4 regions of the Streptomyces sp. NPDC002790 genome follow, and region 4 is predicted to be linked to each of the others. Evidence: riboswitches for the same ligand, from Rfam matches in the RefSeq annotation. Region 4 holds a riboswitch; each other region holds the start of a gene.
What was found. A riboswitch is a leader RNA that binds a small molecule or an ion and turns the genes downstream of it on or off. The one in region 4 is predicted to bind cobalamin.

Region 1: linked by a shared signal. The riboswitch ahead of ABT004_RS15940 (cobalamin biosynthesis protein) and the one ahead of ABT004_RS04005 (ABC transporter substrate-binding protein) in region 4 are both predicted to bind cobalamin.
Region 2: linked by a shared signal. The riboswitch ahead of ABT004_RS18885 (ABC transporter substrate-binding protein) and the one ahead of ABT004_RS04005 (ABC transporter substrate-binding protein) in region 4 are both predicted to bind cobalamin.
Region 3: linked by a shared signal. The riboswitch ahead of nicT (Nickel transporter NicT) and the one ahead of ABT004_RS04005 (ABC transporter substrate-binding protein) in region 4 are both predicted to bind cobalamin.

The regions. Positions count from the first base shown of each region.
Region 1 is NZ_JBEOVM010000028.1:64,509-71,705, reverse strand. It holds gene ABT004_RS15960 (cobyrinic acid a,c-diamide synthase CobB) at 1-542, opposite strand, end outside; gene cobO (cob(I)yrinic acid a,c-diamide adenosyltransferase) at 536-1,135, opposite strand; gene ABT004_RS15950 (putative cobaltochelatase) at 1,136-3,244, opposite strand; gene ABT004_RS15945 (cobyric acid synthase) at 3,378-4,913, opposite strand; gene ABT004_RS15940 (cobalamin biosynthesis protein) at 4,910-5,872, opposite strand; cobalamin riboswitch at 5,911-6,058, opposite strand; gene ABT004_RS15935 (hypothetical protein) at 6,144-6,365, opposite strand; gene ABT004_RS15930 (inorganic phosphate transporter) at 6,399-7,197, opposite strand, start outside.
Region 2 is NZ_JBEOVM010000038.1:5,518-12,714, forward strand. It holds gene ABT004_RS18880 (phosphoinositide-specific phospholipase C-related protein) at 1-1,448, shown strand, start outside; cobalamin riboswitch at 1,502-1,691, shown strand; gene ABT004_RS18885 (ABC transporter substrate-binding protein) at 1,728-2,780, shown strand; gene ABT004_RS18890 (FecCD family ABC transporter permease) at 2,840-3,853, shown strand; gene ABT004_RS18895 (ABC transporter ATP-binding protein) at 3,850-4,635, shown strand; gene ABT004_RS18900 (L-threonylcarbamoyladenylate synthase) at 4,637-5,257, opposite strand; gene ABT004_RS18905 (hypothetical protein) at 5,416-6,564, shown strand; gene ABT004_RS18910 (hypothetical protein) at 6,645-7,010, opposite strand; gene ABT004_RS18915 (DUF779 domain-containing protein) at 7,085-7,197, shown strand, end outside.
Region 3 is NZ_JBEOVM010000001.1:168,232-175,428, forward strand. It holds gene ABT004_RS00770 (methyltransferase domain-containing protein) at 1-646, opposite strand, end outside; gene rho (transcription termination factor Rho) at 993-2,138, shown strand; gene ABT004_RS00780 (GNAT family N-acetyltransferase) at 2,169-2,660, shown strand; gene ABT004_RS00785 (inorganic diphosphatase) at 2,726-3,229, shown strand; cobalamin riboswitch at 3,396-3,611, shown strand; gene nicT (Nickel transporter NicT) at 3,644-4,762, shown strand; partial or broken gene ABT004_RS00795 (GTP-binding protein) at 4,909-5,142, shown strand; partial or broken gene ABT004_RS00800 (GTP-binding protein) at 5,135-5,725, shown strand; gene ABT004_RS00805 (hypothetical protein) at 6,128-7,197, shown strand, end outside.
Region 4 is NZ_JBEOVM010000004.1:87,127-94,323, reverse strand. It holds gene ABT004_RS04025 (ABC transporter substrate-binding protein) at 1-486, shown strand, start outside; gene ABT004_RS04020 (ABC transporter ATP-binding protein) at 534-2,168, opposite strand; gene ABT004_RS04015 (ABC transporter permease) at 2,165-2,983, opposite strand; gene ABT004_RS04010 (ABC transporter permease) at 2,980-3,945, opposite strand; gene ABT004_RS04005 (ABC transporter substrate-binding protein) at 3,929-5,413, opposite strand; cobalamin riboswitch at 5,514-5,690, opposite strand; gene ABT004_RS04000 (hypothetical protein) at 5,916-6,089, shown strand; gene ABT004_RS03995 (histidine phosphatase family protein) at 6,086-6,670, shown strand; gene ABT004_RS03990 (hypothetical protein) at 6,680-7,024, opposite strand; gene ABT004_RS03985 (CbtA family protein) at 7,149-7,197, opposite strand, start outside.

The DNA of each region.
Region 1 (7,197 bases), on a different contig from region 4:
ACCCCGACCTCCTCCATGGCCTCGCGCAACAACTCCTCGTGCCGGTCGGAGCCCACCTTGTTGAGGATGACGCCCGCGAGCCGCACCTCGGGGTCGAACGAGGCGAAGCCATGCACGAGCGCCGCCACCGACCGCGACTGCGACGACGCGTCGACGACGAGCACGACAGGCGCCTTCAGCAGCTTCGCGACATGCGCCGTCGAGGCCAGCTCACCCTCCCCCGACGCCCCGTCGAAGAGCCCCATCACACCTTCCACGACCGCGAGTTCACACCCCGCCGCCCCGTGCGCGAACAGCGGCGCGACCAGCTCGGGCCCACACATGTACGCGTCGAGGTTCCGCCCCGGCCGCCCGGTCGCGAGCGCGTGGTAGCCGGGGTCGATGTAGTCGGGCCCCACCTTGTGCGGCGACACGGCGAGCCCACGCTCGGCGAACGCCGCCATCAGCCCCGTCGCCACCGTCGTCTTGCCGGTCCCGGAGGCCGGCGCGGCGACGACCAGGCGGGGCACGTCCACGGGCCGCGTAGTCTGCGGACCTACCATTCGATGCCCCGCTGGCCCTTCTGGCCCTCGTCCATCGGATGCTTCACCTTCGACATGTCGGTGACGAGATCCGCGAACTCGACCAGCTTCTCAGGGGCGTTGCGGCCCGTGATGACCACATGCTGCTGCCCGGGACGGTTCCGCAGCGTCTCGACCACATCGTCGACGTCGATCCAGCCCCAGTGCATCGGATAGGCGAACTCGTCGAGCACGTACAGCTTGTACGTCTCGTCGGCCAGGTCCCGCTTGACCTGCTCCCAGCCCTCGCGCGCCTTCTCCTCGTTGTCGGCCTGGTCGTCGCGCTGCACCCACGACCAGCCCTCGCCCATCTTGTGCCAGGCCACGGTGCCGCCCTCGCCGCTCGCGCCGAGCGTCTTGAGCGCGTTCTCCTCGCCGACCTTCCACTTCGCCGACTTGACGAACTGGAACACCCCGATCGGCCAGCCCTGGTTCCAGGCACGCAGCGCGAGCCCGAACGCGGCCGTCGACTTGCCCTTTCCGATGCCCGTGTGCACGAACACCAGTGGGCGGTTGCGACGCTGACGTGTCGTCAGCCCGTCGTTCGGTACGACGCTCGGCTGTCCCTGCGGCATTTAAGCGGCCTTCCTGATGGTGTTCTGCGTTCCAGTGACGTCCTTCACGAGCCCGGCGATCGAATCCGCCCGCAGCTCGTCCAGCGTGACGGCGGTGCCGCCGAGCCGTCCTGCCAGCTCCCCGGCGAGCCCGAGCCGCACCATGCCGGTCTCGCAGTCGACGACGACGCTCGCCGTCCCCTCGGCGGCGTGCAGCCCGGCCGCACGCCCCGCCAACTGCACCGGCTCCGGCCCACCCGTCGCCCGCCCGTCGGTCACGACGACCATCAGCGGGCGCCGCGCCGGATCCCGCAGCCGTTCCACACGCAGCACGTCGTGCGCCTTCAGCAGACCGGCCGCCAGCGGGGTGCGCCCTCCGGTCGGCAGCGACTCCAGGCGGCTCGCCGCCGCGTCCACGCTCGACGTGGGCGGCAGCGCGACCTCGGCCGCCGACTTCCGGAAGGTCACGAGCCCCACCTTGTCCCGTCGCTGGTACGCGTCGAGCAGCAGCGACAGCACGGCGCCCTTCACGGCGGTCATCCGCTGCCGCGCCGCCATCGACCCCGAGGCGTCGACCACGAACAGCACGAGGTTCCCCTCGCGCCCCTCGCGGGTCGCCTGCCGCAGATCGTCACGGCGTACGACGAGCCCCCGGCCCGAGCGGCCACGCGCCCGCTGGTGCGGGGCGGCGGCCTGCACGGTCGCCGCCAGGTGCAGCTTCGTCAGGGCGCCACGGGGCCGCGTCGCCCCCGTGGTGCGACCGTGCTCGGTACGCGCCCGCGACCGCCGCCCCGCCGCGCCCTCGCCGAGGCCGGGCACGCTCAACATCTTCGTACGAAAGGGCTCACCGGCCGCCACGGGCTTCTGCTCACGGGCTCCGCCACCGGCTGCCGGGGCGGCGGCGGGCTCCTCGGTCTCGGGGGAGTCCTCCCGGTTGTCACCGGCCGGGGCATCCTGCGGGTCCTGCGTTTCCTGCGGCGCGTCGTGAGGCCCGTCCTGCGGCGGCACACCACCACCGGGACCACCACCGTCGGGACCCCCGCCGGGCCCGTCCGGATCATCATCAGGGTCAGGGTCAGGGTCAGGGCCCGACTCCGGGTCCGGCTCCGGCTCGTCCTCGGGACCGAACTCGTCCAGCGTCTCGTCGAGCTTGTCCTCGTCGAGCCCCGGCGCGTCGAAGGGGTTCCGGCGCCTGCGGTGCGGGAGCGCGAGCAGCGCGGCCTGCCGCACGTCCTCCGCCAGCACGTCCTCACGCCCCGCCCAGGCGGCGAGCGCGGTGGCCGTGCGTGCCATCACGATGTCGGCGCGCATGCCGTCCACCTCGAAGGCCGCGCACGTCGCCGCGATCTGCGTCAACGCCCGGTCACCGAGCCGCACTTGGGGCAGCAGCTCACGCGCGGCGACGATCCGCTCCCGCACGTCGGCCTCTTCGTCGGCCCATGTGCCCGCGAACCCCTCGGGGTCGTCGTCATAGGCGAGCCGCCGCTTGACGACCGCCACCCGCTGCTCCGGCTCGCGCGACGCCGCAACCTCCACGGTCAGCCCGAACCGGTCGAGCAACTGCGGCCGCAGCTCGCCCTCTTCGGGGTTCATCGTCCCTACGAGAAGGAAACGCGCGGCATGCCGTACGGAGACACCCTCGCGCTCGACGTACGAGGCGCCCATGGCGGCGGCGTCGAGCAGCAGATCAACAAGGTGGTCATGCAGCAGATTGACTTCGTCCACATACAGAATCCCGCGATGCGCATCGGCGAGCAGCCCCGGCTCGAAGGCCTTCACGCCCTCGGAGAGCGCCCGCTCGATGTCGAGCGCGCCCACGAGCCGGTCCTCCGAGGCGCCGACCGGCAACTCGACCATCCGGGCGTCCCGTTGGTCGCCCGGGGCGTCGCCGTGCGGCCCGTCGGGACACCCCGGATCGGGCGCCGCCGGATCACACGAGAACCGGCACCCGGCGACGACGTCGACGCCCGGCATGAGCGCGGACAGCGCACGCACGGCGGTCGACTTGGCCGTCCCCTTCTCCCCCCGCACGAGCACACCCCCCACGGCGGGCGACACAGCATTCAACAACAACGCAAGCCGCAAATCGTCCTGCCCGACAACGGCAGTGAACGGAAAGGGAGTACTCATCGAAACCTGACCTCCACGATTAGGGGCGCGGGACTGTGCCTATATGCGGCTCCGCCGCGGGGCGCAATCTTTTGGGGGGCGAGGGGGCGCAGCCCCCAGGGACGGGACGGGAAGCGGCGGCGGGGGCGAAATCTCACGACGGCGCCCCGGGAGCCACAAACGGCAACCCCGCAGGGGCGCCCCCCTCAATCAACCGCCAGAGCGCACCCGTATCGGCATGCCGCTCAATCAAATCCCCCAGCCGATCAAGCTGCTCCTCCCGCAACGCCTCGAACGATGTATCCGCCGCCGGCACAAACCGCCTCCCGGCAGCCGCCGCCACCTCCCGCAAAAACGCCCGCCGAAACCCATCCGCCTCCAACGACCCATGCCAGTGCGTCCCCCACACGCCCTCGACCCGACACCCGTCCAAGAAGGCGTCTCCGCCCAGCACTTCGGCGACCCCGTGATGAATCTCGTACCCCTCGACGTACTCGCCGAGCGCCTCACCGGCCGGCCGCGCAAGCGTCTTCTCCGCCTCGAACCGCACACGTACGGGAAGCAGCCCGAGCCCATCGACGACCCCGGCCCGCGACTCCACCTCGTCCTCGATGGACTCGCCGAGCAACTGGAACCCGCCGCAGATACCGAGCACGGGCCGCCCCTCGGCCGCCCGCCGCCTCAAAGCCTCCGCAAGCCCTCGCTCCCGCAGCCACTCAAGCGCCCGCACCGTCCCACGTGTCCCCGGCACCACGACGAGGTCCGCGTCGACGAGCTCCTCGGCCCGGTCCACGAACCGCACCACGACACCCGGCTCGGCGGCCAACGCGTCCACATCGGTGAAGTTCGACATCAACGGCACCGCGCACACGGCGACCCGCAGCACGTCCTCGCCCACGGGCGGCGCCACGACGGACTCCCGTACGGCACCCCGAAGGGACACCCGAAGCCCGTCCTCCTCGTCGATGCCGAGGCCGTGCTGGAACGGCAGCACCCCGTAAGTGTCCCGCCCCGTAAGGGACTTGAGCATGTCGAGACCGGGCTCCAACAAGCTCACGTCACCCCGGAACTTGTTCACCAGATACCCGGCAAGAAGCTCCTGGTCCTCGGGAGCCAGCAGCGCGGTCGTCCCGAAGAACGAGGCGAAGACCCCACCCCGATCGATGTCGCCGACCACAAGCACCGGAAGCCGCGCGGCCCGCGCAAGCCCCATGTTCACGATGTCCGTCCGCCGCAGATTGATCTCCGCGGGCGAGCCCGCGCCCTCACAGATCACGGCGTCATGCGTGGCCCGCAGCTCCTCCAGACACCCGACCACGGTGTCGAGCAGCGCCGCCTGACGCCCCCCGTGATACCCCCGGGCACTCAACTCGCCGACAGGCTTGCCCATGAGCACGACCTGACTACTGCGATCGCTCCCCGGCTTGAGCAGCACCGGATTCATCAGCGCGCTCGGCTCCGCCCGCGCGGCCTGCGCCTGCATGGCCTGCGCCCGCCCGATCTCGGCACCCTCCCTGGTCACGAACGAGTTCAGGGACATGTTCTGCCCCTTGAACGGCGCGACCTTCACGCCCTGCCGCACCAGCCACCGGCAGATCCCGGCGGTGACGACACTCTTCCCGGCGTCGGAGGTCGTCCCGGCGACGAGCAGCCCGCCGCCTCGTCGAACACCGTCTCCACGCCCGCTCATCGCCGCACCCGCGCCCGTACCAGTCGCGCACCCACACAGACTCCCAACGCCAACAGAGACACCCGCCGTGACAGCCGCACGGCCCGATCCACATCACGTACCTCGACCGCACGCCCCGGCGCGTTCAGCACCGGCCGGTGCTCGACCCGCCCGCCGTACGCCAGGGTCCCGCCGAGCCGCACCCCGAGCGCGCCCGCGAAGGAGGACTCGACGACACCGGCGTTCGGGCTCGGATGCCGCCCGGCGTCCGCCCGCCACGCGTCCAGCGCCTCCCGGGGCCTGCCACCGGCGAGGACGGCGAGGACACCGGTCAGCCGGGCCCCCGGCCAGCCCGCCACGTCGTCGAGGCGGGCCGAGGCCCAGCCGAACCGCCGGTACTTCGCGGACTTGTGCCCGACCATCGCGTCGAGCGTGTTCACGGCGCGGAAGGCGACCAGGCCCGGCACTCCGCCGAGCGCGCCCCACACGAGCGCGCCCACGACCGCGTCGGAGGTGTTCTCGGCGACGGACTCGACGACACCGCGCGCGATCCCGTCGGCGTCGAGCCCCTGCGGATCACGGCCGCACAGCCGGGGCAGCAGCTCCCGCGCCAGCTCCACGTCTCCGGCATCGAGCGCGGACCCCACGCCGCGGGCCTCGCGGCCCAGCGAGGTGCCGCCGACGACGGCCCAGGTGGCGGCGGCCGTCAACGCGAGGGACGCGGCGGGGGAGCGGCGTACGACACGGGTCGCGGCGGCGGCGAGAGCGACGGCGCCTCCGGCACACACCACGGTGTGCAGGGCGCCCGCGCCACGGTGGTCACGCCACAGCCCGCGCTCGACGGCCCCGGCGGCGCGCCCGAATCCGGCGACGGGATGCCCACGGCGCGGATCGCCAAGAAGAAGGTCGGCGAAGATCCCGGCGGCGGCACCGCACGCATACACGCGCTCGCGCCGCCAGTTGCCGCGTGGGGCAAGCATGGCGGTAGGTGTCCTCACTCAGGGTGTCCACGCCCTGGTTCGACGAGACCGGCAGCGAGAGTTCCTGGCTCGCCCCTTCGAAGGAGGGGGCTCACAGTGGCGGGACCGCGCCGGATTCGCACCGGCTTCCTCAACTGCTGCCGTATATGGCGGGGGAAGTCCACCACGCTGCGAGTTGGCACGTCAACTTGCTGTTGAGGCGTACGCACGAAGGCGGGGCACGGGACGCCGAACGCCCCGCACCCCGCCCCCGAAGGGCCCTGATGTCGCCTCAGGCCACGATCAGATAGATCCCGTAGGCCACGGCCGCCGCGCACAGCGCGAAGCAGGCATACGCCCCTGATGTCGCGACCGCGGCCGAGCCACCGTCACGCGCCGCCGACTCCCGCTTGGAGAGGCCCACGATGCCGAGGGTGAACAGGCCGACGAGGGCCACGGTGACCACGAGAGAGACGCCGAACACGGAGCCGAGGGCCGCCCAGTCGATCTTCATTCCTGCCTGCTTCCTTCTGAGCTACAGCGCTGACTACAGCGTGGCGCCGGCGGGGCGCGCGGGATCGTTCACCGCTCCGGCCTTCGGCCGGTCGGTGATCTTCGCCTCGGACTCGGCCGACTCGACCGTGCCCGCGGGCGGCGGCGTGACCGAGGCGATCGCGGCGGTGACGACGCCCGGGGCTTCCTGCGCCTCCTGCGCTTCCTGCACGGGGGCGGCGTGCGGCTCGTCCGCCGTGACGTTGGTGTGGTCGACGGAGTTGCGACGCGAGAGCTTCCAAATGATCGCCGAGCCGGTCACGAGCAGCGCCGCGGTGAGGCCGATGCCCCACGCGCCCTGCTTGGTCAGGAACTCGGCGCCCGCGCCCACCAGGCCGGCGGCCGGCAGGGTCAGGCCCCACGCGATGAACATCCGGGTGGCGGTCGACCAGCGGACGACGCCGCCCTTGCGGCCGAGGCCCGCGCCCATCACACCGCCGGAGCAGACCTGCGTGGTGGAGAGCGAGAAACCCAGGTGCGAGGAGGCGAGGATCGCGGTCGCCGCACTGGTCTGCGCCGCGAAGCCCTGCTGCGGCGCGAGTTCGGTGAGGCCCTTGCCCATGGTGCGGATGATGCGCCAGCCGCCCAGGTACGTACCGAGGGCGATGGCCATACCGGCCGAGACGATGACCCACAGCGGCGGGTCGGCGTCGTGCCCGATGACGCCGCCGGTGATCAGCGCGAGGGTGATGATGCCCATCGTCTTCTGCGCGTCGTTCGTGCCGTGCGCGAGCGATACGAGCCCGGCGGAGGCGATCTGCCCGGCGCGGTACCCCTTCGCGGTCGCCTTCTGG
Region 2 (7,197 bases), on a different contig from region 4:
GCGGCACCTGGGACCTGACGGACACCCTCGAGGCCTCCGGCAACGACCTGTCCGGTCTGCACGACGCGCGCCCGTACACGGCGGTCGGCCTCGGAGTGCTCGAAATCGTGGCGGCGGCGCTCCTGTTGGTGTCCCTTGCGGCGCTGTGGCTGCTCGCTCCGCGGCAGCCGGGGCGCCGACTGGTCCTGCTCGGGATTCCGCTCCTGGCCGGCGGGGTGCTCGCCGGGCTGGCCGCCTGGGTGACGCGCCTGGTCACCGACGGGCGGATCGTCGCGCCTCCCGACTCGTGGCCGCCGAGCCTGACCCGCCTCGTCGACGACGTGCAGCGCGCCGCGGTCGGTCACCTCACCGGCACCGCGCTGTGGGCCGCGCTCGTGCCCGTGCTCGCCGGGGCGCTTCTCGCCGGTGTCGGCCTGCTCATGCGGACCGGGCTCGCCGGCCGGGTTCCGCGGGTGGCGCGGGAGCGGCTCGGGTCGCCGCGGCGGACGGTCGGCCTGGGGTTCGGGGCGGCGTGCGTGGCGGTCGCGGGGATGGTCCTGATGCCGCTGGCCGCGTCACCCGCGGCGGCCCGCGAGTGCGAGGGCAGCACCGAACTGTGCGACCGCCCCTACGACGAGGCCACGTACCTGACCGCGCACAACGCGATGTCGACGACCGCCGACCACTTCATCGGGCCGCTCCAGGACCCGCGTATCAGCACGCAGTTGGACCACGGGGCGCGCGCCCTGCAGCTGGACACCTACCGCTGGGAACGGCCCGAGGAGATCGCCGAGCGTCTCGACGAATCCGACTTCACGGCCGAGCAGCGGGCGCTGGTGAGGTCCGCGGTCAACCGGATCAATCCACCGCGCAAGGGGCTGTGGCTGTGCCATTCGGTGTGCCGGGCCGGGGCGATCTCCCTGGTGCCGGTGTTGCGCGAGATCGGCGACTGGATGAAGGACCACCCGAATGAGGTGGTCAGCCTGATCATCCAGGACGCCATCTCCGCAGAGGACACCCAAAAGGCCTTCCACCAGGCCGGTTTGGACGAGCTGGTCCGCCGGCCGGACGCCGATCCGGCGAAGCCGTGGCCGACGCTCGGCGAGATGATCGACAGCGGCCGGCGTCTGGTCGTGTTCGCCGAGAAGGCGGACGGCCCGGCCCCCTGGTACCGCAACTTCTACCGCTACGGCATGGAGACCCCGTTCACTTTCCGCTCCCCTGACCAGATGAGCTGCGTCCCGCACCGCGGCGGCGACGACAAGCGGCTGTTCCTCCTCAACCACTTCATCACCAACAACGGCGGCAGCCGCATCGACGCGGGCGAGGTCAACGCCCGCCGCTACGTCCTCGACCGGGCACACCGCTGCGAACGCGCACGCGGCAGGCCGGTCAACTTCGTGGCGGTCGACTACGCGACGATCGGGGACGCGCAGGGGGCGGTGGACGCGCTCAACGAGGGCCGCTGAGCGACGACTACCGGGCCTCCTGGCGAGGGGGACCGCCCCGCGTGATAGTTTCGCCGAGCCAGTCGTACCTTTGTGTGTTTTTCTACGCACACGGGTCAGGGAATCCGGTGGGAAGCCGGAACTGACGCGCAGCGGTGAGGGTGACGGGCGGAGCCACTGCCACTGGGCCGGCACATCGGTCTGGGAAGGCGCTTCGCGCGGACGACCCCGAGTCCGAAGACCTGCTGGCGGCCTCCAGTGCCGCGTGGCGTGGAGGCGGACCATAGGCCGGCTCCGCGTATGAGCCCTGGACGCGAAGGAACCTCCGTGCTGTTCGCACGTCAACTCCGCCGATGTGCCCCGCTGTTGGCGGGCGCTCTGCTGCTCTCCGGGTGCGGCACGACCGCCGCCGTCGAGGACGGTGCCGCCGGTGGCGGCGGTGTCACGCTCGACAATTGCGGCCAGAAGGTGCGGGTCACGCATGCCCCGCGCCGCGCCGTCGCCCTCGATCAGGGGTCCGCCGAGATCATGCTCTCGCTCGGCCTCGAGGACCGGATGGTCGGCACCGGCACCTGGACCGACCCGGTACCCAAGGAGCTGGCGAAGGCCAATGCGAAGGTGCCGCGCCTCGCCGACCGCTACCCGTCGCTCGAGAAGGTCCTCGGCACCGAACCGGACTTCGCCGCGGCCTCGTTCACGTACACCCTCGGCAAGGGCGGTGTGGCGCCGCGCGCGGAGTTCGAGAAGCTCGGCGTGCCCACGTACCTTTCCCCCAGCGACTGCGTGGGCAAGGACAACGGCGACGGGGACGGGGTACGGACCAAGACTCTGGGGCTCGACGTCGTGTACGGGGAGATTCGCGATCTGGCGCGCGTCTTCGATGTCGAGGAGCGCGGCGAGAAGCTCATCGGCACGCTCAAGTCCCGGGTGCGGAAGGCCACTTCCGGGATCGACGCGCATGGAGTGGACGTCCTGTACTGGTTCGCCAACTCCGACTCGCCCTATATGGCGGGCTGTTGCGGCGCCCCCGGCGTCGTCACCAAGGAGCTCGGGGCGCGCAACGTCTTCGACGACACGCACGCGGAGTGGCCACAGGTCAACTGGGAGACGGTCGCGGACCGCGATCCGGACGTGCTGGTCATCGGCGATCTGACGCGCCGCTCGCAGTCGGCCGAGTCGGCCGCGCAGAAGATCAAGTTCCTGGAGTCCGACCCCGTCACCAAGCACATGACCGCCGTGAAGAAGAAGCGGTACGTGCGGCTGAGCGGGCAGGCGATGAACCCGACCATCCGGACGGTCGACGGCGTGGAGCGGGTGGCCGCGGGGCTGCGCGAGTTCGGCCTCACGCGGTGACGGCTCGCACGGTCGCGGCCCCCGCGGTCACGGCGGCGCAGCCGAAGGCCTCGCCCCGGATCACCCTTCGCGCCACGCTCGCCTGGGCGGCCGGCATCGCCGCGCTGTGCGCCTCGGTCGCCTTCGCCATCACCCTCGGGCCCGCGCGGATTCAGGTCGGCGACGTGTGGGCGGCGGTGGGCGACCGGATGGGCCTCGCGACCTCGGACCTCTCGCCGATCCGGGACGGCATCGTATGGAATCTACGGCTGCCGCGGACGCTGCTCGCGGCGGTGTGCGGGGCGGGGCTCGCGGTGTGCGGGACGGTGCTTCAGGCGCTGCTGCGCAATCCGCTGGCCGATCCGTTCGTACTCGGTGTCTCCTCGGGCGCGTCGACCGGAGCCGTACTCGTCGTCGTGCTCGGCCTTGGCGGGGGTGCCATCTCGGTGTCGGGCGGCGCGTTCGTCGGCGCCGTCTGCTCGTTCGCGCTGGTGCTGGTGTTGAGTCACACGCTGGGCGGCAGCACCGACCGTGTGGTGCTGTGCGGGGTCGCGGCGATGCAGCTGTTCTCGGCGCTGACCTCGTTCGTGGTACTGACGTCGGCGGACGCGGAGACGACGCGCGGCGTGCTGTTCTGGCTGCTCGGCTCGCTCAGCGGGGTCGGCTGGACCGAGGTGTGGATGTGCCTGGCCGTGCTCGCCGTGACGCTCGTGGTGTGTCTGGCGTACGGGCGCACCCTCGACGCGTTCGCCTTCGGCGCGGAGGCGGCTGCCACCCTCGGTGTCCGGGTGGCCCGCACCCGGATCGTGCTGCTGTGCGTGACGGCGCTGCTGACGGCGGCCCTGGTCAGCGCGGCGGGGGCGATCGGCTTCGTCGGCCTGGTGCTGCCGCACGCGGCGCGCGCCCTGGTGGGTCCGGGGCACACCCGGCTGCTGCCGGTGACGGCGCTCGCCGGGGCGGTGTTCCTGGTGTGGGTGGACACGGTGGCGCGGACGGTGCTCGAACCGCAGGAGGTTCCGGTGGGTGTGGTGACATCGCTGATCGGTGTACCGGCGTTCGTGCTGGTGCTGTACCGCGGGCGGGGTGTGCGGTGAGCCTTTCCCAGCAGGGGTTGCGTGCGGAGCGTGTGTCATGGTCGCCGGGCGGCCCGCTGGTACTCGACGGGGTGTCCGTGACGCCGGAGCCCGGCACCGTCACCGGCGTCCTCGGCCCCAACGGATCGGGCAAGTCGACGCTGCTCCGCCTGCTGTCCGGGGTGCTCGCCCCGGCCAGCGGCATCGTCACCCTCGACGGCGATCCGCTCGCCTCCGTGGGCCGCAGGCAGGCCGCGCGGCGCATCGCCATGGTGCAGCAACAGTCCGACGCCCAGGTCGAGTTGACCGTCGCCGACGTCGTGCGGCTCGGCCGGGTCCCGCACCGCCGCGCCTGGCAGCCCGCGTCGGCGGCGGACGAGGCGGCGGTCCGCGACGCCCTCGACCGCAGTGGCCTCGCCGACCGGGCGCACCGCTTGTGGCACACGCTGTCGGGGGGCGAACGCCAGCGGGTACAGATCGCCCGCGCCCTGGCGCAGGAACCGCGCGAGCTGCTGCTGGACGAGCCGACGAACCACCTCGACATCCAGCACCAGCTCGAACTCCTCGACCTCATCGGCACGCTGGGTATCACGTCCGTCGTCGCTCTGCACGACCTGAACCTCGCCGCCACCTACTGCGCGCGCGTCGTCGTGCTGTGCGAGGGCCGGGTCGTGGCGGCCGGTGAACCCGGCGACGTACTCACCGAGGGACTCATCGCCGACGTGTACGGGGTGCGCGCCGAGGTCACCCGCCCCGGCGCCCGCCCGCACATCCGCTATCTGGGCACCACTGCGACCGGCTGAGTCACTCGAAGCGCTCCGTGTCCCCCGCGCCGGCCCGTACGATCTCGGCCTCCCCGTCGGAGAAGTCGATGACCGTGGTGGGCACGGTGCCGCAGTCGCCGGAGTCCACGACGGCGTCCACCTGGTGGTCGAGGAGCTCCTTGATCTCCCAGCCCTGGGTGAGCGGCTCCTCCTCGCCGGGCAGCAGCAGTGTGCTGGACAGCAGCGGCTCGCCGAGCTCGGTCAGCAGGGCCTGCGTCACCACGTGGTCGGGGATGCGCACGCCGACGGTCTTCTTCTTCGGGTGCTGCAGCTGCCGCGGCACCTCACGCGTCGCGGGCAGGATGAAGGTGTAACTGCCGGGCGTGGCCGCCTTGATGGCACGGAACACGTCATTGTCGATGTGGACGAACTTCCCCAATTGGGCGAAATCCTGGCAGACCAGTGTGAAGTGGTGCCGGTCGTCGAGCTGCCGGATGGTGCGGATCCGGTCGACGCCCGCCCGATTGCCGAGCCGGCAGCCGAGCGCGTAGCAGGAGTCCGTGGGGTAGGCGACGAGCGCGCTGTCGCGGATACTGTCGGCGATCGCGGAGATGAGGCGCGCTTGCGGGTTTGCTGGATGCACGTCGTAGTACCTGGCCATTCGGCGAGCGTACGGGATCGGACGCGCCACGCCGGGGTACACGAAGGGCGAATCGGGCGCGTACGCGCGACAATCCCGACACCGGACCACCCTGCCCTGGCCCCCGCGCGCCCACGGACCCATACTGGTCGCGCCCCGATCACTCACAGAACGACTCCATGGCGAAGAAGAACTCAACTCCGACACCCGTCCCCGACACCGTGTGGCTCGCACGCGGACGCCACCTCGGGCCCGATCCCGAGCGCGACGTCCGGCGCAACCTCATCGCCCTCAAGGCGGCGGGCGTGCTCGACGACTTCCTCGACCTCGACTCCGAGGACGCGGCGCGCTCCACGGTGCTGCACCCGCGCGCGGAGGAGGCCGGGCCGGGACCCGGCGCCCGCCGGGTGTTCGAGGCGCGCTGGCGCGTGGCCGACAACGTCACCGTGCGCGGCCGGCTGACGACGTACGACCCCGACACCCGCACCAAGGACTCCGAAGGCGTCAGCTGGATCCTCGCCGCGGAGGCGGAGCGGCCCTGGGAGCTGGCCTGGCCGTCGCCCGCGCCGATGTTCTGGCCGGACAGCGAGCGGGTGCCGTGGGATCACGACACAGTGGCGGGGCTGCGCCTGCGGGCGCCGAACCACCTCCCCAAGGACGACGACGCCCTGCGCCGTCTCCTCAAGGACTGCTCGCGCTCCAGTTGGTACGTGCATGTCGTCATCCACGAGGCGATGACACCGGACGCCCAGGGGCAGCGGTCCATCACGCGGTTTCTGCCGCCGAGCCTGCAGCACCGGGTGATCGAGCACCGGGCGACGCCCGACCAGGCCCAGGTCGTGGACTTCGGGCTGCGCAAGGACTTCAAGGCCGGGATGCCCCGCGGCGGCGGCATCGTACTGCCGACCACACCGGCGCACCCGGACTATGCGGCGGACCGTTTCACCGTGCGCAGCGTGTTCCTCGACGGCAGCGAGCCGACCGAACTTGTCGACCGGATCCGGGAGTTCACCGCGTTCCCCCGACCGCTGACCGACGAGGCGGCGCAAGCCATCACGCGGCTGCGCGACGGCTGGCATCTGCTGACGCCCGACGAGGAGCTGACGCACGCGCAGGACATGGTCACGAAGTACGCCGAGGCGCTCGACGCGATGACCAAGTCCCGGGACAGCTACCGAGAGGCGGCCGAAGCGGCGCGGGCCGCGCTCGCGGAGGCGCCGCGCGGCGACGTCCCGACGCAGGCGCCGACGGACCCGGAGGCCAAGGACGCCTCCCCCTTCGGCACGCTCGGCAAGGCGTTCGGACGCTTCCGGGGGCCGAACAAGTAAGCACGGGCCCAACTGGCATTCAGGACCTGTGAGTCACGGAGACACGGCGCCCGCGCACGAGCGGGCGCCGGCCCGTCCCCTCACTCCTCCTCCGCCTCCTCCTCGGCGCCCGGGTCGGACATCCGCAGCGCGATCTCCTGCAGCAGTTCGCTGGATTGGACGTCGATCCGCCCCTCGTCGTGGACCTTGGCGAGCTGCGTGAAGAGGAACGCGAACGCCTCCACGAGCGACACGCTCGCCGGCATCAGCGCGGCGATGGCCAGTTCGGCCGCCTCCTCCGCGCTCGCCCCCGATGGGATCTCGACGGTCGGGAACACTTCCGACACGAGCCGCCCCAGTTGCGTCAGGTCGGTGTCGAGTGCCTCGCCGTCGCTGAGCCTGCGCACCATCTCGTGCGTCTCGGTGAGCACGCCGATGGCCCGCAGAATGATCTCCCTCTGTTCCATGTGCGGAGCTTATGCCGGGGCCCGCGTCGCGCGTGCAACGTGGTCGCAACGTCCCACCCCTTTGACTGGGTGTCATGACCGACGTCCCCCGCGTGGAGCTGACGGACGCGGCCGCCGAGCTGGTGCGGCGGCTGCGCGAGGCCCACGGCCCGCTGATGTTCCACCAGTCCGGCGGCTGCTGCGACGG
Region 3 (7,197 bases), on a different contig from region 4:
GCAGCGCGTGCAGCGCCACGTCGAATCCGGCACGGCCCAACTCCCGTCGTACGTCACCGAGTCGGAACGGCCGGTAGTACATGACGAACGGAGGTCGCCACACCACGTTGCGCACCCGCATCGCACCGTCGAAGCCGAGCATTGCCCAGTAGCCCACCGAACCGGGGACCGCGGGCGCGGGCAGCGGGAACGCGAACTGCCCGCCGGGGCGCAGCACTTGGCACACCTCGGAGAACAGCCGCGGCCACTCGCGCGGCAGGAAGTGCCCGAACGCCCCGAAGCTCACCACCAGATCGAAGACCTCACCGAAGGGCAGCGCGAGCGCGTCCGCGCGGACGCAGTGGGCCGGCGGTTCGCCGCGCCGCGCGACGTCCAGCATGCCGCCGCTGAAGTCCACGCCCACGGACCGCCCGACACCCGCCTCGCGCAGCACACGCAGGCCCGCCCCGGTGCCGCAGCACAGGTCGAGCCCGGTGTCGTACGGGCCGAGCCCGGCGAGCGCGCGGCCCACCGAATCGAGCACGACATCCGGCGTACGGAACGGCGTGTGGTCGAATTTCGGCGCCAGCAGGTCGTACCCCCGCTCGACCGAGGAGAGCGCCTGAACGGCCAGCTCGCGGAGGGTGGGACCGTGATCGGAGAACATGGCGGATCAGCATAGGGCGCGCCGCCTCCGAAGCCGGGGCTTGCCGCGCGGCAGGGTTCGGGTGGTACGGTCTTAGTGGTACATGTGCTCGCCCGTTTCGAGGCGCCGGTACCGAATCACTCTCTTCAGCGCTTTTGATCCGACGGTTTTCCCGTCGCCACGCAGCGCACGTCATCCCTGGTCAGCGGCTTCTGGCGGGCTCTTCACCCGTCGCCGTACGCACCAGGTTCTCCCCGGCCGCAGGGCGCGCTCAGCCGCCCCTGCCCTTCGCCGGATCCCCTCCCTTCCCTGCCCTTGTATGCCTGCCGCGTCCGCGGCTCGGCCCGCGAAAGGACCTGTGATCACCATGACCACGGCCACCACTATGAGCACGACCTCCGCTCCACCCCAAGAACCCGTCCGCGCCGCCGGCGTCCTCGACATCGGCGGGAACGGGCACGGTTTCCTGCGGGCGGCCGACCTGATCCCGACGTCGCACGACGTCCAGGTCCCCGCCCACCTCATCCGCCAACTCGGCCTGCGCAAGGGCGACTTCGTCGACGGGACGTGCGGGAAGCCGCACTCCCTCGCGCACGTCGAGACCGTCGGTGGCGCCCCCGCGGAGGCGACCCGTCGCCGCCCGCGCTTCGCCGACCTCACCCCGCTCCACCCCAGTGAGCGGTTCCGCCTGGAGCACCCGGCCGCGGCGCTCGCCGGACGGGTCGTCGACCTGTTCACGCCCGTCGGCAAGGGGCAGCGCGGCCTGATCGTCGCCCCACCGAAGACCGGCAAGACGGTGCTGTTGCAGCAGCTCGCCGCCGCGTTCGCCGCGAACCATCCCGAGGCCCACCTCATGGTGGTGCTCGTCGACGAACGCCCCGAGGAGGTCACCGACATGCGCCGCTCCGTGCGCGGCGAGGTGTACGCCTCGACGTTCGACCAGCCGGCGAAGGCGCACATCGCGCTCGCCGAACTCGCGGTCGAGCGCGCCAAGCGCCTCACCGAGCAGGGCCGCGACGTGGTGATCCTCCTCGACTCCCTGACCCGGCTGTGCCGCGCGTACAACAACGCGGCCTCCACCAGCGGCCGTACTCTGTCGGGCGGTGTCGACGCGGCCGCCCTGCACGGCCCGAAGCGCTTCTTCGGCGCGGCCCGCGACGCCGAGGAGGCAGGCTCGCTGACCATCCTCGCCACCGCGCTCGTCGACACCGGATCCCGCGCCGACGACTACTACTTCGAGGAGCTCAAGAGCACCGGCAACATGGAGCTGCGCCTGGACCGCGTCCTCGCGCAGCGCCGCGTCCACCCGGCCGTCGAACTCACCCCGTCCGGCACCCGCCGCGAGGAACTCCTGCTCCCCGCAGCCGAGTTGACCGTCATCCGCGGACTGCGGCGCGCCCTGCAGAGCCGGGACCCGGCCGCCTCCTACGAGGCCCTGCTCGACAAGCTGCGCCAGACCCCGGACAACGCCACGTTCCTGCGCCAGGCCCAGTCGACCGTGCCGACCTCCTGACGCCGCCCCCATATGCGTAATACTCGACACATGAACGCGAGCATTACACGCCGTGGGGGAACTCCGGCGGTCGGCATCCGGCGGGCCACCACCCAGGACGCCCGGCGCCTCACCCGCCTCGTGCGCGGCTCCAGTGCCTACCGGGATCCGTACGCCTCGATGGTCGCGGGCTACCGGGTGGGACCCGACTACGTAGAGGCGCACCACGTCTACGTAGCCGTGGATTCGGCCGACGAGCGCGTGCTCGGCTTCTACGCGCTGCTCACCGAGCCGCCGGAGCTGGACCTGATGTTCGTCGCGGACGAGGCGCAGGGCCGGGGCATCGGGCGGCTGCTCGTCGACCACATGCGGGCCCAGGCGCTGGCCGCGGGCCTCGACCACGTCCGCGTCGTCGCGCACCCGCCCGCCGAGGGTTTCTACCGCTCCATGGGCGCACACCGCACCGGCACGGTGCCCGCGCGCCCGCCGGCCGTCGCCTGGGACCGACCCGAACTCGAATTCGCCATTCCTCCGGCCGTCTGAGGTCTTCCGCCCTTGCCCGGTACAGCGCACACTCGTGGGCGTCGGAATGCGGCAAGGAGGCCACATTGGGCAGCAGTCAGGCACGCGCCGAGGCGTTCGACGTGATCGTGGAGATCCCGCAGGGGTCCCGGAACAAATACGAGATGGACCACGATCTCGGCCGGATCCGGCTCGACCGGATGCTGTTCACGTCGACGCAGTACCCCGCGGACTACGGCTACATCGAGGGCACGCTCGGCGGCGACGGCGACCCGCTGGACGCACTCGTCCTGACGGGCGACGCGACGTTCCCCGGCTGCGTCATCGAGTGCCGGGCGATCGGCATGTTCGTGATGAGCGACGAGAAGGGCCCGGACGAGAAGGTGCTGTGCGTGCCCGCGCACGATCCACGGCACGGCGCGACCCGGGACATCGAGGACATCCCCGAGTTCGACCGCCTGGAGATCACCCACTTCTTCGAGGTCTACAAGGACCTGGAACCCGGCAAATCGGTCGACGGCTCCCACTGGGAGGGCCGGGAGAAGGCCTACGAGGAGATCGACCGGGCCCGTCAGCGCGCTTCAGGGTAGGTAGGGCCTGTATTGGGTTCTGGTCTGGATCAGGGAGCGGGGGCTGGCGCCTTCGGATCCAAGGCGGAGGAGGGAGGCGACGCGGAGCGTCGTCGACCGACGACAACACCGGAGACGGAGGCGCCAGCCCCCGCGAGCCCAGAGTAGAACCCAATACAGGCCCCTAGTAGGGTGGCCGGGCCGTGGTGCTCGGGAAGACCGGTGACGGCCCCCAAGGGGCCCATTCCGGAGCGGCCCTCGCCACTGTGATCGGGTTTCGGACAGCGCCGTCCGGAGCGCGCCGTTCCACCCTGTACGCCACTGGCGGCCGTCGGCCACTGGGAAGGCCGGAGCGGCGGGCACGCCCGTAAGCCAGGAGACCGGCCGCGGCATCTCACGAAGTCATTCCACGAGGTGCTGGAGCGTGATCGACGCATGACCCTGCCCGGGAACTCCCCGAACCCTGCCCTGAATTCCCCCTCCCCTGCCTTCCGTTGGCGCCGCGAGGACACGCTGCGCACGGCCGGCCTGATCGCGGTGATCGCCGCGCTGCACGTCGTCGCGTTCGGCGTGCTGTTCCTGCTCGTCGTCCCCGAGCACTACGAAGTGGGCAACAAGGCCTTCGGTATCGGCCTCGGCATCACGGCGTACACGCTCGGCATGCGGCACGCCTTCGACGCCGACCACATCGCGGCCATCGACAACACCACCCGCAAGCTGATGGCGGACGGCAAGCGGCCCGTCTCGGTCGGCTTCTGGTTCGCGCTCGGCCACTCCAGCGTGGTGGTCGCGATGGCGGCGCTGGTCGCGGGCGGCGCTGCGCTCGCCGGCACCCTGCTGAACGACAACTCGGGCACCCACCAGGTACTCGGCGTCGTCGGCACGACCGTGTCCGGTACGTTCCTGTACCTCATCGCGGCGCTCAACCTCGTTGCCCTGATGGGCATTTTGAAGGTCTTCAAGGCGATGCGCGCGGGCTCGTACGACGAGCGGAAGCTCGAGGAGCACCTGGACTCCCGCGGTTTCATGAACCGGATCCTCGGCCGCTTCACCAAGTCCATCACCCGGCCGGGACAGATGTTCCCGCTCGGCTTCCTCTTCGGTCTCGGCTTCGACACCGCGACCGAGGTGACGCTGATGGTGATGGCCGGCAGCGGCGCGGCGGCGGGCCTGCCGTGGTACGCGATCCTGTGCCTGCCGCTACTGTTCGCCGCGGGCATGAGCCTGTTCGACACGCTCGACGGCACGTTCATGAACTTCGCCTACCAGTGGGCGTTCTCCAACCCTGTGCGCAAGGTGTTCTACAACCTCACCATCACCGGCTTGTCGATCGCGGTGGCGTTCTTCATCGGCACGATCGAACTCGTCGGCGTCCTGCACGACAAGCTCGACCTGAGTGACGCCGTCACCGGGTGGATCGCCGGTCTCGACCTCGACAACGTCGGGTACGTGATCGTGGGCCTGTTCGTGGTCGTGTGGGTCGCGGCGATCGCCTACTGGCGCCTGGCGAGGGTCGAGCAGCGGTGGTCGGCGAGGATGGCCGACGGCACGTAATTCGGTTGCCGGGGCGCGCGCGGTCCACTGCTGCACTGATCGCAGCGGCATTCCCGCGCGCCCCTACCGTGAGGACCGATCCATGCGCACGACAGACATGTTCCTTCAGAAGGCCCCTGCCCTCTCCCCCATGGACATGACTGTCAGTGCACACTCTGAATCTGGGCATTCTCGCGCACGTCGACGCCGGTAAGACCAGCCTGACCGAGCGCCTCCTGCACACGGCCGGGGTGATCGACGAGCTCGGCCGCGTCGACGACGGAAGCACCCGCACCGACTCCCTCGACCTGGAGCGCCGGCGCGGCATCACCATCAAGTCGGCCGTGGTGTCGTTCCCGGTGGCCGGCACGAACGTCAACCTCGTGGACACGCCTGGCCACCATCGGTCTGCGGGTCGACCCGGCGCCGATCGGCTCGGGCGTCGCGTTTCGGCTCGGCATCGAACTCGGCTCCCTCCCCCTGGCCTTCATCAAGGCCATCGAGGAGGCCGTGCACAGGACGCTGCGCCAGGGAATGCTCTGCTGGCAGGTCACCGACTGCACGGTGACGCTGACGCACTCCGGATACGCGCCGCGACAGAGCCACGCGCACGCCGTCTTCGACAAGTCGATGTCGAGCACGGCGGGCGACTTCCGCGGGCTGACCCCGCTGGTCCTGATGAGCGCACTCACGCGCGCGGGCACGGCGGTGTGCGAACCGATGCACCACTTCCGCCTGGACATCCCGGCCGACCTGTACGGAGCGGTACTGTCGTTGATCACCCGACTGCGGGCCGTGCCGACGGGGCAACGCACGGACGGCGGGGCATGGACCACGGTCGACGGGCTGACCCCCGCGGCCCGGGTGCGCGCCCTGGAGCAGCAACTGCCGTCCCTCACCCGGGGCGAGGGCGCCCTGGAGGCCGCCTTCGACCACTACGCCCCGGTCCGCGAGGGCGCCCCGCGCCGCTCCCGCACGGACCACGGATCAAGCCCGGCCTTTGGACGAGAGCCCGCGGGGTCCGGGGCAGAGCCCCGAGGCCGTGACGCCGGTGGGGTGCCACACGGGAGGGGGCGGGCGAATCCGGGCCATTCGGCCCACCGGTAGGGCCCCTTGGCCCCGTCCGCCGCGAGCCGCGCGCTGAGATGCTGCGGTATCGAGCCTCCCGTGCCCTCGTCCTCCCGCAGCGGCGCGCGGTCGAGGCCGAGCCCGGGCCCGCTGTTCGCAGAAGGGGGAGCCGCGAATGGCGGGCCCGTCCGGGCCTCCGCCCCGGCTTCGTACACGCGTCCGCCGCGCCGTTGTGGCAACTCGCGCGCAAAACGGCCCAATCGGAACGATAAAGTGGCTCGTCAACCCGCACGCGCCCGATCACTCAGGAGTGCCTACGTGTCCGTAGCCATCGACTCGTCCGACGCCGCCATCCCGACCGGCGACGACGTTCCCGCGGAGCCCGTGCCCGCGCCGGCCGTCGCCCCTGACGCCGGCCCCGCCGCGCCCGCGAACGAGGAGACGGCCGAGCCCTGGGACACCACGAACATGTGGACCCCGCCGACCACCGATACCCCGGACGCCGCCGCCCCGGCCCCCGAAAGCGCGCCCGACAGCCCGTCCGGCGACTTTTGGACGCCGCCCACCGAGGTCCCCTTCGCGGAGAGCTCCGAGGTCGACGCCGAGGCGGCGGCCGAGGACGACCCCGCCCCCGGCGACGTACCGGAGGCCATCACCCGCGACGCCCACGAGTTCGGCGTCTACGCCCGCACCGGCGGCTGGGCCTTCGCCCTGAAGGTGGCCCGCAGCGTGCGGCCCGGCGGGCAGTCCGCCGGGGAGTCCGTCAAGGTCTCGGCCCGGAAGTTCGCCGAACTCGCGGGCTGCTCCCCCGACCGCGTCATGCGCTTCTACAAGGCGTGGGACAGCGCGGCGGACGACGGTCTGGTCCCCCAGTTCGAGGGCCTCGAGCCCGGCGCCGACATCGAACTCCCGGACGCCGACGTCTGGTTGTCGTACTACGTGTCCCGCAACAGCGCGACCTCGATGCGTGGCCAGGCGATCACCGCGGCCGCCGAGTCCGAGGGCATCCGCCCGACGAAGGCCCTGGAGGTCGCGGAGAACCCGACCGCGCTGCGGGCCGCGATCCTCGCCGACCCCGGCACCGCCGAGGCCGCCCGCAAGGCGCTGATGGACCGCCTCGACGAGGACCCGGTGCTGCGTACGGGCATGGCGCGCGACGTCGTGCGCACGGACGACCTGAAGAAGGCCGTCGCCGAGGAGACCAAGACCGGCGGCCAGCTCGAGTACGTGCGCAGGATCGCGGAGGAGGGGCAGGTCAAGACCCCCGCGGGCCAGAAGATCGAGGCCTCCCCCGAGCTGCGCCAGGAGGCCGAGCGCCACTTGTCCCTCATCGACGAGCTGGACGAGGACGAGGAGGCGGGCGAGTGGGCCCGCGAGGCGTACGACAC
Region 4 (7,197 bases):
AACCTCGGGAAGATCTTCGGCGTCGAGGACCGCGCGCGGAAGCTGATCGGGCAGTACAAGACGAGCGTCGCCGACGTACGCGCGAAGGCGGCCAAGGGCACGGACCGGCCCTCGGTCTTCCTCTACGACAGCGGCGAGGACCAGCCCTTCACCTCGGGCCGCTACGCCGCGCCCGAGCAGATCATCAGCGAGGCCGGAGGTGTCAACCTCCTGCACGACCTCAAGGACTCGTGGACGACTGTGGGTTGGGAGACGGTCGTGAAGCGGGACCCGGACGTCATCGTCATCAACGACTACGGCTCGACCAGCGCGGAGCAGAAGAGGAAATTCCTGCTGTCCTACCCTCCGCTGCGGAACGTCTCCGCGATCAAGCACAAGCGGATCTACGCGCTGGACTACGCCGATCTGGTCGAGAGCCCGCGCAACGCCTCGGCGATCGAGCGGCTCGGCGCGTATCTGCGTCGGGGCGGCTCGGACGCCTCCTGAGGCGTCCGGTCATCACAGCGCGCGGGAGGCCAGGGCGCGGTCCTCGGTCACGGCGTGGAGCGGTCGGGCGCCGACGTCGCCGCCGCGGCCACCTCTGCCGCGCCGGCCCGCAGAACCTCGTCCACCGGCCCGTACCGCACGCACCGTCCGGCGCGGAACGCCACCGCGTCCTGGGCCAACGCGCGCATCGCCGTTACATCGTGGCTGATGAACAGCAGGGCCGTAGCGGCGGGGGCGAGCAGCGTCGGCAGGGCGTCGAGGACGCGTTCGCGGGATGCGGTGTCCAGTGCCGAGGTCACCTCGTCGCACACCAGTAGCGCGGGGTGTGCCGTCAGGGCGCGTACCAGTGCGCAGCGTTGCAGTTGCCCGCCGGACAGTCGGCCGGGCGTGCGGTGCAGTTCCTGCTCCGCCAACCCGAGAGCGGTCGCGATGTCCGTCGCCTCCGTGGCGGCGTCCTTGTGGTTCAGACCCCGCAAGAGGCGTGCGGTGTCGGCGAGTTGGGGCAGTACGGGTCGGTGCCGCTCGAAGGAGTCCGCGCTGTTTTGGTGCACGTACTGGACGGCGCGGCGCTGTGCGGTCGTACGGCGGTCGATGCGGGCGGGGAGGCGCTCGCCTTCCGAGCGGACCTCGCCCGTGGTCGGTGCGATCAGGCCTGCCAGGGCCCTGGCGAAGGTCGTCTTGCCCGAGCCGGAGGGGCCGAGCAGCGCAGTTCTGCTGCCGGGGGCGAACGTCAGTGACACCGGGCCGGCGAGCGGGTCGGCGGATCGGCGGCGTACGGCGATGTCCCGGGCCTCGACTCCGCCGGTCAGTCGTGGGCCGTTCGCCGCCGTCTGCACCTGGCTTGCGGCCGCCGTGCGATGTTCCGCGGCGAGCAGCGTACGGGTGGCGGCGTGGCGCAAGGGCCGGCCGGTTCCCAGGACCTCCTCCACCGGGCCGTCCTCCACCGCTCGCCCGTCCTCCAGCACGAGGACACGGTCCGCCGTGTCGCGCACGGTCGGCAGGTCGTGGCTGAGCAGCAGGACGCCGGTGCCGCCTTCGGCGAGGGCGCGGACGGTGCGGCCGAGGGCTCGTGCGAGGGCCGGGTCCAGGCCGCTCGTGGGTTCGTCCAGGACGAGCAGTCGTGCCCCGGTGACCAGTGCGGAGGCGAGTGCCAGGCGCTGTTGTTGGCCGCCGGAGAGTTGGTGGGGGAAGCGCCGGTGCACGAGGGCGCGGTCGAGTCCGGCCGCGGCAAGTGCCTGCGATGCGGCCGCTTTGCGGGCGGTGCGCCCCGCGTGGCCGAGCGCGGCCAGTTCCGTCAGCACACCTTCGACGCGGCGGACCGGGTCGAGCACCGATTCGGGGTGCTGGGGCAGGTGGGCGGCGCGGCCCGCTCGCGCCGAGCGGCGTGCCGCCGGGGTGAGGGACAGCAGGTCCGCGCCCTCCAACAGGACGTGTCCGGACAGCTTCACGGAGTCGCGCGCGGCGCCCAGGGCGGCCAGGCCCAGCGTGGTCTTGCCGCTGCCCGACGGTCCGACGACGGCGAGGACGGTGCCCGGCCGCACGGTCAGCCCGACCTGGTCGAGCAGCGGTCGCGTCGCACCTTCGGCGTGCGCCGAGAGCTTCTCGATCACCAAGAGCGGTGCGGTCTCCGACTGCGGTGCCGGCTCCGGCTGCGGCGCCGTCTCCCACTGCGGTGCGGTCACGAACTCCTCCTCTTCCGCGCGAGGGACCGGTCGACGAGCAGGTTGCCGCCGACGCACAGTGCGGTCAGCAGCCCCGCGGGCGCCAGTACGGCGGCGGGCTGGGTGAACAGGGCGTCGCTGTTGCGCTCGATGAGCACCGCCCAGTCGGGTGCGGACGCGGACAGGCCGAGGCCGAGGAAGTTGGCGGACGCCAGCAGGTAGAGCACCACGGAGAACCGGCCGCCCGCGTCGGTGGCCAGCGGCGCGGCCAACTCCCTTGCCAGGTGCCGCAGATGGATGTACGCCCAGCCGTGGCCCTGCATGCGCAGCGCCTCGACGACGGTCCGGGCACCGGGGGCGAGGGCCGCGCCCCGCACCAGGCGGGCAACGGCCGGCACTTGCAGCGCCCCGGCGACCGACACGAGCCACAGCCAGTGGCGGTGGCCGGTCGCGGCCAGGGTCATCAGGACCAGCAGGCCGGGGAAGGCCAGCAGCAGGTCCATGGTGCGCATGACGGTCTCGTCGAGGCGGCGCCGCGGCCCCGCGGCAAGCAGGCCCAACGGAACGCCGAGTGCCATGCCGATCGCGAGCGCCGCGAGCGCGCTGCCCACCACCGAGGCGCCTCCGTGCAGGACGAGCGCGAGCACATCTCGGCCCAGGACGTCGGTGCCGAGCAGGTGACCGTGGCCGGGTGGCTGGGACGGCAGAGCGTCCGGTTGGGGCGAGTCGTCGCCTGCGAGGAGCGGCCCCGACAGGGCGAGGAGCACCGGGACACCCAGCAGGGTCAGGGAGATCCACGGTGGGCGAGTTCGTGTCGCGGTGGCCGGTAGCGTCACGCCGTGACCTCCCGGCGGGGCGCCAAGCGGTGGGCGACCAGGTCGGCGGCCAGGTTCACCGCGACGGCGGTGCCGGCGAACAGCAGGGCGTACGTCTGCACTTGGGGCAGGTCGCGGTTCTGCACCGCCTCGACGAAGCCGTTGCCCAGGCCGCGGAAGCCGAACACCGCCTCCACCAGCACCGCGCCGCCGAGCAGTCCCTCCACGCAGCGCGCGTACTGCTGCGCCGCCGGCCCCAGGGCACCCGGCAGCACATGGCGCACCACGATGACGCGCTCGCGCATGCCGAGCAGCCGCAGATGCTCGGCGACGGCACTGTGCCGCTGGTCCGCGACCCCGGCCCGTATCTGCCGTGCCAGGTCGCACAGGTGACGGGCCGTCAGTACGACGACGGGGAGGACCAGCACGGCGGGCTGCGCCCACAGCGCGTGCGCGTCCATGCCGACGGCGGTGGCGGGCAGCAGCCCGGCCGCCAGCGACACCGAGGCGACCAGTAGCAGCCCGAGCACGAACTCCGGCACGGCGTGCAGCACGACGGCGGCCGTGTTCAGCGCGCGATCGACGCGGCTGCCCTCCCGCAGCCCCGACACCGCGCCCACGAGCGGCGCGAGCACGGTGACGAGCAGCAGTGCCGGGACACCCAGCAGGAGTGTCACGCCGACGCGCCGGCCGATGTCGTCGCCGACGGGCAGGCCGGTCGTCAGAGAATTCCCCGGGTCCCCGGTGAAGAGGTGGGCGAGCCAGTGCCCGAAGCGGGACCAAGCCGGTTCGTCGAGACCCAACTGGTCGCGCAGTGCGGTGACTTGCTCCGGCGTGCCGAGTTCACCGCGCAGCACGTCGGCCGTGTCGCCGGGCAGCAGCGAGCCGACGGCGAACACGGCGAGAAGCACCACCAGGCACTGCAACAGCGCCAGCAGGCAGCGTCGGAGCACATACGCCCGCATGTCAGCTGACGCGGACACGGTCGAAGCGCGCCCAGTCGTGCGAGTTCGGGGGCGCCGCGCGCAAACCGGTGACCGAGCGCGCGACGGCGTCGTTGGCGTCGGAGAACGCCCACACCAGGAGTCCGGACTCGGCGCGGGCCAGCTTCTGGGCGCGGGCGAGCAGCCCGAGCCTGTCCTGCTCGTCCCGGCTGGTGCGGGCCCGGTCAAGGAGCGCGTCGAACTTCTTCGAGGCGTACTGCGTCTGGTTGCGGGCGGCGCCGCCACGGACCCGCTGCTGGAGGAAGTCGGAGACGGGCAGCGTGGAGGTGGTGTTGAAGGCGGCGATGCCCTTGGTCTTGATCTCGCTGAAGTACGTGCTGGAGGCGCGGGTGTTGGCGGTCAACTTGAGCCCCACCTCGCGTAGCTGACGAGCCATCAGGTCGGCGGCCGGTTCCCACGCGGCGTCGACGGCGCTGGTCTCCACGGTGATGTGCAGCCCCTGGGCTCCGGCCTCCTTCACGAGCCCGCGCGCCTCGTCGACGTCCCGCTTCCGGGGTTCCATGTCGTCGGGGTAGCCGCGCAGCCCCATCCCGAACAGGTCGTTGCCCACCTCGCCGTGCCCGGCGAGCGCGATCCTGACCAGTGCCTCCCGGTCGATGCCGAGCTGCACGGCGCGTATGAGCCGCGGATCGTCGAACGGGCTTCGTCCGGTGCGCAGAAGCAGTTGCTGCGCGGTGGCCCGCTTGGCCGTCAGAAGGTGTGTCGAGTTGTTCTTCTTCAGCCGTTCCACGGACGCTCCGCCCATGTCGGCGCCGTAGTGCACCTGCCCGGACAGCAGCGCGCCCAGCCGCGCCGACTCCTCGTTCGCGGGGACGATCTCCAGCTCGGCGATGTGCGGGGCGCCGTCCCAGTGGTCCGCCCAGCGCCGGTAGCGGGCGGTGCCGCCGGGCGTGAAGGACACGTAGGTGAAGGGGCCGGAGCCGACCGGCTTGCTGAAGTCCGTGGTGCCGTCCGGGATGATCTCGGTGCCGGGTCCCGCGAAGACGGTGGGGAACTCGAAGTTCGGCGCCTTCAGCACGAGGACGACGGTCCGGTTCCCGTCTGCCCTGCTCGCGCCGAAGTCGATCGCGGACAGCAGGACCTGCGACGGAGATCCGGTCTTGGGGTCGGCGGCGCGGCGGTAGCTGTAGAGCACGTCCTTGGCGGTGACCGGCTTGCCGTCGTGGAAGCGGGCCGCGCGCAGGCGGATGCGCCAGCGGGTGCCCGAGGAGTCGCTCTCCCAGGACTCCGCGAGCCGCTCGCGGACCGACAGGTCGTCCGCGTACGTGCCGAGGGTGTCGTAGAGGGCCTTGGCGCGGGCCTGGTCGACGAAGTTGGGTGCCACGTGCGGGTCGAGCGTCTCCTGGGAGCCACCGGAGGTGAACGCCGCGCGGAACCGGTCGCCGCCTCCCCCGTCCTTGGTGTCCCCGCCGCAGCCGCTGAGCAACCCGGCTCCGGCGAACGTCAACGCACCTGAGGCGGCCAGTACTTGGCGCCTGCCGGGCCCCGGGTGCCCCGTTCGGGCATGCGTCGTCACATCGATCCTCTCCGGGGTGTCCTCGCCCCTGCTGCTGGACCGGCGACGGGTCAGTCTCCTGGCTCCCGGATCATCACTCACCCCCGCCTTCCCGTCCGCTGTCGCGGACGGTGGCGTGCAGGAGGATCGCTCCCCGGTCACAGTGGCGGGACCGCGCCGGAATCACACCGGCTTCCTGGTCCCCGTCGCCTCTCGTGGGCTCATTGTGGCGCACGAGGGATCGGGGAAGGCACCCGGTGTCCTTGGAGCACGGGAGCGGCCGGGCCGTCTCAGGCCCGATGCCCGTCCCCCGGCCCGTCGTCCGACACCGGATAGGGCACGAACGTGCGGCCAGTTCGGCCGCGGGCACCGGATCGCCGATCAGGTCCGCGGAGAAGACGGTCAGACGCATGGGAACGCCCTCCAGCGCCGCCGTCTCCTCCACCACAGTGAGGTGTTCGAGGGCACCCGGAACGACACCCAGTTCTTCCTGCAACTCCCGCCCCTCGACTTCGTCGCCGTACTCGTCACCACCTTCCGCGACCACCGCACGGACCTGCTGAAGGAACATCGGCGGCGGGGAGTACGCTCCCCTCGCACGGCCATCGAGTCCCAGGGAGTTCCGTGACCACGCGCCTGCTGCTCGTCTCACCGGCCGTGACCGCCTCAGCACGGAGCGGCGTGTTCGACGACGGGGCGTCCCTCGACTCGGCCGGCGCCGCTCAGGCTCGTCGCGCGGCCGGAACCCTGCCCTTGGCCGACCGCGTCGTCGTCTCCCCCGGCACCCGGTGCGCACAGACCGCCGACGCTCTCGGCCTCAATGCCGGGCAAGCCGCACCCGCCCTGGCAGGCCTCGACGCGGGCAGTTGGCGCGGCCGGTCGCTGGACGACGTGAGCGCCACGGAACCGCAGGCGGTGGCTCGTTGGCTGACGGACCCGGAGGCCTCACCGCCGGGTGGTGAGTCCGTGGCCGACGTGTGCGCACGGGTCGGCCGCTGGCTGGACGAGGTCAGGGAGGGCGGTACGGCGTCCGGCCGGGTCGTCGCCGTCGTGGAACCCGAGGTGGTGCGGGCGGCCGCGGTCCATGCGACAGGGGCTCCGCTGTCCGCCTTCTGGCGCCTTGACGTCGCGCCGCTGTCGGCCACGGAGTTCAGTGGGCGCTCCGGTCGCTGGAACATCCGGCTCGGCCGCATGCTCGGCGCCGAGTGAGCGCTCCGATCAACGGCCCTGCCCCCGGTGGCGGGCCAACAGCTCCGCCAATTCGCACCGTACGCAGGCGGACCGTGCCGCCTCGGGACTGTCCTCGCGTACGGCGGGTCCGGTACCGCTCGGCGTGTGCCCGACGGCAGCGCACTCGTCGGCCGGGCACGCCGCCACGAGCTCCGTCAGGTCGCGCACCAGCTGCTCGGTCCGCTTCGCCTGCTGGGCGAGCACCCGCATCCGCGCGCTCTGCCCGCCGATCTGCCGTCGGCCGGCGATGAGCTGTTCGTACTCGTCGAGGGTCAGGGCGACCGCCGCGCGACCGCCGAGAGTGATACGGCGCGGCTCCGGGTGTCTGGCCACTCAGCTCCTCGATTCCTCACGCGAACCATGCGCGGATGAACCCTGATGTGGTGCGAAAACACGCGAGGGCCCCGGATGACTCCGTGGGCCCTCTTCTACGTTTCCCGCGACCCGCCCGGGGCCATCATTGGCCCGCCGCGACCGTTTCCCCAGGTGTGGCGGCCACGGGCTTC